Regions from separate parts of the Alteromonas sp. MmMcT2-5 genome, predicted to be linked through region 1. Evidence: predicted binding sites of a transcription regulator. Region 1 holds the regulator's gene; each other region holds the start of a gene.

Region 1 (2,277 bases):
TGTCGGTAGCACCGCGTCTCAAATTAAGCGAAGAGGCTTCTTCGCTTGCTTCTTGCGCAAAAAGCAAAGGGGAAAAAAGCAAAATTGGTATACTAGAACACCATTTTGCGAAAACGGTCGTTAGTTGTTTCACTCAGCACCTCCGTAATGGCGTGGTCAAAGACGCTGATTAATTTGCGCGATGCCCTACCAAATGGTTTGCGAACGATTGACCCATAACCTCAACTTGTAAAACAAATTTAGAGCCATTGTTATTATTTTGTTAATCTCTGTATAAGAATTGCGCAATAATGTCGTGCCGTCTAGTCTTTTCTATTAAAAATTTAACGAAGTGGTTAATTTTTAATCATTTACTAAAATGGTCGCGGGGATTTCAAGTGCAAAAAAGAGAAAGCGATTGCTGTGGGATGCCCTTGGAATCAAACAGGCATTTTGAACACGGGGTTAAAGTAAATGCTCGACTAACTAGTTAAGAAATCAATAAGTAATCGATGACTCAATGTCGATTTCAAACAAAATTCACAATAAAAAATGGAAAATACTTGAAGCATTCATAGAAAGAATAACGTGAGTAATGATAAAAATAAGCGCGCAGAAAACCAACAGGTTTGCTGGGCAGGATAAAACCTAAGTTGGCAGATTGAAGAAAAAAACAGGAACAAAAGACATAAAAAAAGCGGCTAACGCGCCGCTTTTATACAAACAAGCTAAAATACTACATCCAGTCAGCGTTTCTGATCACACCCACCGCAATACCTTCTATCGCAAAATGTTCAGTCGCCAAATCGACTTTTATTGGTGCAAACTCATCATTCTCAGCATGAAGCAATACTTCACGCCCGCGTTTCTCTAGACGCTTTACGGTGACGTCTTCATCTACACGCGCCACAACCACCTGACCGTTGTGTACATCAGTGGTGCGATGAACAGCGAGAAGATCACCGTCTAAAATACCAATGTCTTTCATGCTCATACCGTTAACGCGTAGCAAAAAGTCGGCATGGGGTTGAAACAGTGCAGGATCGACTTTGTAGTGCGATTCAACATGCTCTTGCGCCAAGATCGGCTCACCGGCTGCAACACGCCCAATTAACGGTAGGCCTTCTTCTTCTTGTGCGTCGTTATCAAGAGGGATATTGAGCTTAATGCCACGAGACGTACCAGGCAAAATTTCAATCACGCCTTTACGCGCCAATGCTTTCAAATGTTCCTCTGCTGCATTAGCAGAACGAAAGCCAAGCTGACGGGCTATTTCCGCACGAGTAGGCGGCATTCCCGTTTCTAACATGGTTGTTTTAATAAGTTCTAAAACTTCGGTTTGTCGAGCTGTGAGTGGGCGCATAAAAGACCTGTCTGTTCATACAGTTCCTGTAAGTATATACACCTAAAACTAAATAACAAGCACTTGCCGCGTCTTTTGCGATCTGCAATAGCCTACGACAAGTGCTTTCCTCTTATTTTACGAGAAGAGCCATGTTCGGGTTACTAATTTGTAACTCCAGCTCCCCATCACTATTTTGACGTGTGCGCATGCCTTCAACATTATCGAGCCCAAGTCCAGGGCTTTGCCACACCACATTGCCTTTATTATCAACCTCAACCACGCGATATGCGATGCTGTCATAATAATTGTACGAATAGTCATTCTCGTTAGGCTGGTAGATAGCGAGAATCGACTGATTAGACGACGTCGTTGGAACAGCCGCTATATACTGAGGGTAGAATGACGGTGCTATAGCGTCTTTGAGTTCTAATGCATCGCTCGCCACGTCATAAACATTGATGGTGTTGTAGTTTCTATTTAAACACGCAAATTCAAGTTCGCTATCACTATCAAAATTTACCGTGAGCAATTGGTCACAATTGGTTTCCAATTCATTCAATCCAACAAATTCACCATCCTGCATTTTATAGAGCTTGAGCGAACTATAGCCCCCAACAGCAAAATAATGCACACCGTCTTTTTCAGAGGCAGCAAGCGCATTAATTGAAAAATCGTTAATGATTGAGTCGATAAGCACCTGATTCTCGATATCAAACGCTTTAAGTCGATTGTTCTCAATAATAACTGCATCGGCGTAACTATCGTTATTTACGTCAATGGCTTCAATAAACGAAATTTCACTATTCTGATTATTGTTCAGTGTCCACTGAATAGCGTTATCTGTAAGTCTCACGACATTAAACGACGAACTATAATCCAGTGCCCCTATTAGTAACTCACCCACACCGTCATTGTTGTAGTCTGTAACGACCGGTTTGCTATAGTTATAGACA
Region 2 (2,277 bases), on a different contig from region 1:
CCAGTACTCGAGACTGGGCGTTGTTTCGATAAAGAATGGCGGTATCTGTAAGGGCGTTGCCTTGATTAAGCCAATCTTTGATTTTCGAAACAATAAAGCGCGCTTCATCTAGCTCGTTGAAACCCGCATATACAGAAATCAGCTCGCCTTGCGCGTCTTCCGTCCAAAGCTCTTTCCCTAAACGGCCCGTATTGTTGTCGATAACCGTGTTCGCCGCTTTAAGAATGTTTCCTGTAGAGCGGTAATTCTGCTCAAGGCGAATAGTAGTAGGCTCGTTGAAGTCTTTCAGGAAGTGCTGAATATTATCTACGTTTGCGCCGCGCCAGCCGTAAATAGACTGATCGTCGTCGCCAACAATCATAATGTTATTATTACCACCACTACACAGCATACGAAGCCATGCATATTGGATATTGTTGGTATCTTGGAATTCGTCTACCAACACTGCACGGAAACGACGTTGATAGTGGGCTAATACTTCTGGGTTTTTAGCCCATAATTCATGTGCGCGTAGCAACAGTTCAGCAAAATCTACCAAGCCTGAACGGTCACAAGCGTCTTGATATGCCGCATAGACTTCGCGCATGGTCTTTTGAATATGATCGCCGTGGGTTTCAATGTGCTGAGGGCGCAAGCCTTCGTCTTTGTTGCCATTTATGTACCACTGAATTTGACGAGGCGCCCAATGCTTTTCGTCCAGGTTCATGGCCTTCAGAATGCGGCGAATAAGTCGATATTGATCGTCCGAATCAATTATCTGAAAATTCTCAGGCAAGTTGGCTTCTGCATGGTGCGCACGTAGTAAGCGATGCGCAAGCCCGTGGAAGGTACCAATCCACATATTGTGCAGGCTGCGACCCATCAACGACTCTATTCGGCCGCGCATTTCTTTGGCTGCTTTATTGGTAAAGGTTACTGCCAAAATAGAAAAAGGGGCGATGTTTTCGACTTCCATTAACCACGCAATGCGATGCACTAATACGCGGGTTTTACCACTGCCCGCGCCAGCCAAAACTAGGGCGTTAGATAGTGGGGCTGCTACTGCTTCACGCTGTTTGTCGTTTAGCTCGTCTAGCAGTCGAGATACATCCATAGTGTGGTACCTGTTAGTTGATAGTGTTATACATTCAGCAGCGCGCTATTATGCCACCTGCCTGTTGATTTATACAGTCCAGTTTTTCCCAGTGAAGATAAACTTCAACGGCATTATACGTTCGTGTGCAATTATGATTTTAAGTATTAGTTAATGAAAGATACGAGCGCTCTGAACATTCTATTAAATTAATGGAAGCACTCAGTTAGACGCAGCGAGAGAGCAGAGTGCTTTAACGATGTATACATGTACGATACGGTTATTAGCTATAACGAATTAATTCGATAAATTGATCGAATTATGCGCTTGGTCGGTATCACATCGGTATTGCATCACATCAAACTCAGGTAAACTTTTACGCGTTCCCTTTTGTCAGCATAGATATGCACAGCAAGGAACAAGTTTAGATTGCTTACCCAATTTTCTGATAGAACACAGCATTTTTATAAAACGGGACTTGCTCATGACCGCACTTACTACGCCCATCGATTTTTGGTCTACGCTGAAACAAGAAGCGCAAGTTGTTGCTGAAAAAGAGCCTTTGCTGTCTAGCTATGTGCATGCCAGTGTTCTTGCACATCACAACTTTGAATCGTCGCTAAGCTTTATTCTGTCGAACAAAATGGCAGACGACGTCATGCCTGCGCTCGCCATTCGTGAAGTTTTCGATGAAGCTTACTTACTTGAGCCTGGCATCAGCGAAGCGGCTATTGCTGACATTCTAGCGATTAAGGCGCGGGATGCGGCGGTCAACGATTACCTCACTCCCTTACTTCACTTTAAAGGTTTTCATGCTGTGCAAGTACATCGCATGGCGCATTACCTTTGGGTTCATGGGCGTCATCAGCTTGCTTTATTCTTACAAAGCCGCAACTCGGCAAGCTTTGGTGTAGATATCCACCCTGCTGCGCGTATTGGTAAAGGCGTCATGTTTGACCACGCAACTGGCATTGTAGTGGGCGAAACTGCAGTAGTTGAAGACAACGTATCTATTTTGCAGAGCGTTACATTAGGTGGTACCGGTAACGAGTCGGGCGACCGTCACCCTAAAATTCGCCAAGGCGTGTTAATCGGCGCTGGCGCCAAGATCCTTGGAAATATTGAGATAGGTGAAGGCTCAAAAGTAGGCGCAGGTAGCGTTGTACTTAATAGTGTTCCAGCTCACGTTACTGTGGTGGGTGTTC
Region 3 (2,277 bases), on a different contig from region 1:
GCCCTAGCCTGTTTCCTATTCCCCAGACGTCCGTGACGTCCATTTGTTTGAGTATGCTGATACGCTCTAGCTCGCTGTCTATGACAGCGACACCATTGTAGCCAGGTAGGCGCTTTGCGGCATGACTGGCTGCTTTAGCAAGTGTGGGAGTTATCCCCCCGCCTGCCCCAACTGGTAAGCGAACCTCTTTCCATACTGTACGCCTGATATCTCTTCCTAAATCAAGCCAACTGTCATGGGAAAGGCGCGTATCAAAGCGGGCAAACAGTTCATCTATGGAATAAACATAAATATCATCAGCGAATTGGCTGATAGTATCCATCATCTTGGTACTAAGCGAGTGATAAAGTTCGTAATTAGAACTGGTCACTACTACGCCATGCTTTTTAATCAGTTCCTTAACTTGGAAGTATGGAACAAATTTCTTAATGCCAAGCTTTTTGGCAATAGGGCAAACTGCGACAATGCAACCGTCGTTATTGCTAAGGGTGACGACGGGCTTATTTCTAAGATCAGGTCGCATAACCTTTTCAGCACTACTGTAAAAGCCAGACGCATCGCAGAGAAAGTACATCATGCCCCTATTTTCTTATTGAGAGGCGTGTGGATCCTAACCGAACGGGTCACCACGCCCTCGAGTGAGAAGTCATCCCCTTCTTTGATGAAATAGGGTTTGGCACCAATCTGAGACGAAATAAGGGCCCTTCGCTCCATATCAATTTTCTTGCAGCAAAACACTCCATTTAACACAGCCACGATGATGGACATATGCTTCACTTGTTGCGCTCTTGAGATAATAAGAATGTCGCCATCAAAAATGCCATCCAGTTCCATTGAATTCCCCTGCGCTACGCCTACCCATGTGGCAGAGGGTTTGTCGATAAGTAGCTCGTCTAAACTCAATTCCATTTCAATGTATTCAGCAGCAGGGCTTTCAAATCCTACTAACCCTGCTTGCGCTTTTACTGGGATAACCTTCATAAAACCATATAACTGTATAAATGTACAGTTATTGTATTTTCAATCGATGATAGCCGTCAAATTACATTCGTTTATTTCATGTGAAAAATGATCTAAGTAATACCTTGTGAGCGCTACATTTTGTCGGTTAAAACATAAAAATTAACACATTAGTTTATGGTATACATGCTTTGGAAAGGAAGAAAATATGGAAAATACGAGCATGGAAAACACATCAGGTATAAACAATTAAACCTGGCCGATATCTATGCCTACCGGCAACAACACAGTGAGCCACTCGTTACTGACTTTTTCCGGTGGGTTTATCAACAACGACAGCGCACTGATTTACTCCCCAAGTCTCCCTTCGCCAAGGCACTCCATTATGCGCATGAACGAAAAAGCCAACTCAAGGTGTTCCTGAGCAATCCTGCTTTACCCATGGATACCAATCATCTTGAGCGGGCATTGCGGGTAATCCCCATGGGGAGAAAAAACTACTTGTTCTGTTGGTCTGAACTCGGGGCTGAACAACTGGGCATACTGCAAAGCCTGATGGTGACTTGCCGCCTGCAAGGCATCAATCCCTACCACTACCTCGTGGATGTATTGCAGCGTGTAGCACTGCATCCGGCCAAAGACGTTCTAGACCTCACCCCCAGAGTGTGGAAAGATAAGCTTGCCGATACGCCACTCACATCCGATGTACAACAACACCGAAATTAAGCGCGAACATGAACATCAACATCAACGACCTCACTCTGGAACAGCTGTACCAGCTCAATGACATGGTCTGTCAACGCATTGACCAAATACGCGCCCAACAAGAGCGAGAAGCTATTGCGCGTATTCGACCCGGTATGAAAGTGACTATCGAAGGGCCTGATGGGACAATCTTCGGGATTGCCCTAAAACTTAACCGCAAAACCATTATCGTGGCATCTGAAGATAAACTACGTCAGTACAAGGTGGCCGCTGGATTGGTGAAACCTGTCAACGACCTGAATTAGACTGCTTACGGTCCATATTGATCGCTTACTTAACAAATACTATATTGTAAGAAATATATGTTTAACGCTCATCAGACCCGCTATCTAGATACATGCTTTGAATAAACTCGATCTCTGCCGTTGATAATACATTAGCTGAAACCATACATTGCCCGTCTAAATATCTAGAAAGAAGCTTACGCAACTCTTGATCAGTAAGGTACTTATTGCCTTCTACATACTCTCTAATTTCATTCGCACATCGCATATGTTAAAGCCTCACCTAACAAGTTTTTTCTGCTTTTGCTCTCTAAAGAAATAGCCTTGC

Evidence for each region. The regulator LexA, encoded in region 1, represses DNA repair genes until DNA is damaged. The targets are predictions, from matches to a motif close to TACTGTATNNNNATACAGTA.
Region 2: uvrD (DNA helicase II) is a predicted target of LexA. The motif match lies at 1,153-1,172, and genes of this name have one in related genera.
Region 3: MHN09_RS18530 (S24 family peptidase) is a predicted target of LexA. The motif match lies at 992-1,011, and genes of this name have one in related genera.

Annotation. Positions count from the first base shown of each region.
Region 1 covers NZ_JAKRFB010000002.1:144,998-147,274, reverse strand. Annotated here, with positions in the region: gene coxB (cytochrome c oxidase subunit II) at 1-133, opposite strand, end outside; gene lexA (transcriptional repressor LexA) at 716-1,342, opposite strand; gene MHN09_RS02635 (hypothetical protein) at 1,455-2,277, opposite strand, start outside.
Region 2 covers NZ_JAKRFB010000005.1:187-2,463, reverse strand. Annotated here, with positions in the region: gene uvrD (DNA helicase II) at 1-1,093, opposite strand, end outside; gene cysE (serine O-acetyltransferase) at 1,557-2,277, shown strand, end outside.
Region 3 covers NZ_JAKRFB010000062.1:3,639-5,915, reverse strand. Annotated here, with positions in the region: gene MHN09_RS18535 (Y-family DNA polymerase) at 1-574, opposite strand, end outside; gene MHN09_RS18530 (S24 family peptidase) at 574-981, opposite strand; gene MHN09_RS18525 (transposase) at 1,147-1,686, shown strand; gene MHN09_RS18520 (hypothetical protein) at 1,695-1,970, shown strand; gene MHN09_RS18515 (hypothetical protein) at 2,032-2,217, opposite strand; gene MHN09_RS18510 (EAL domain-containing protein) at 2,229-2,277, opposite strand, start outside.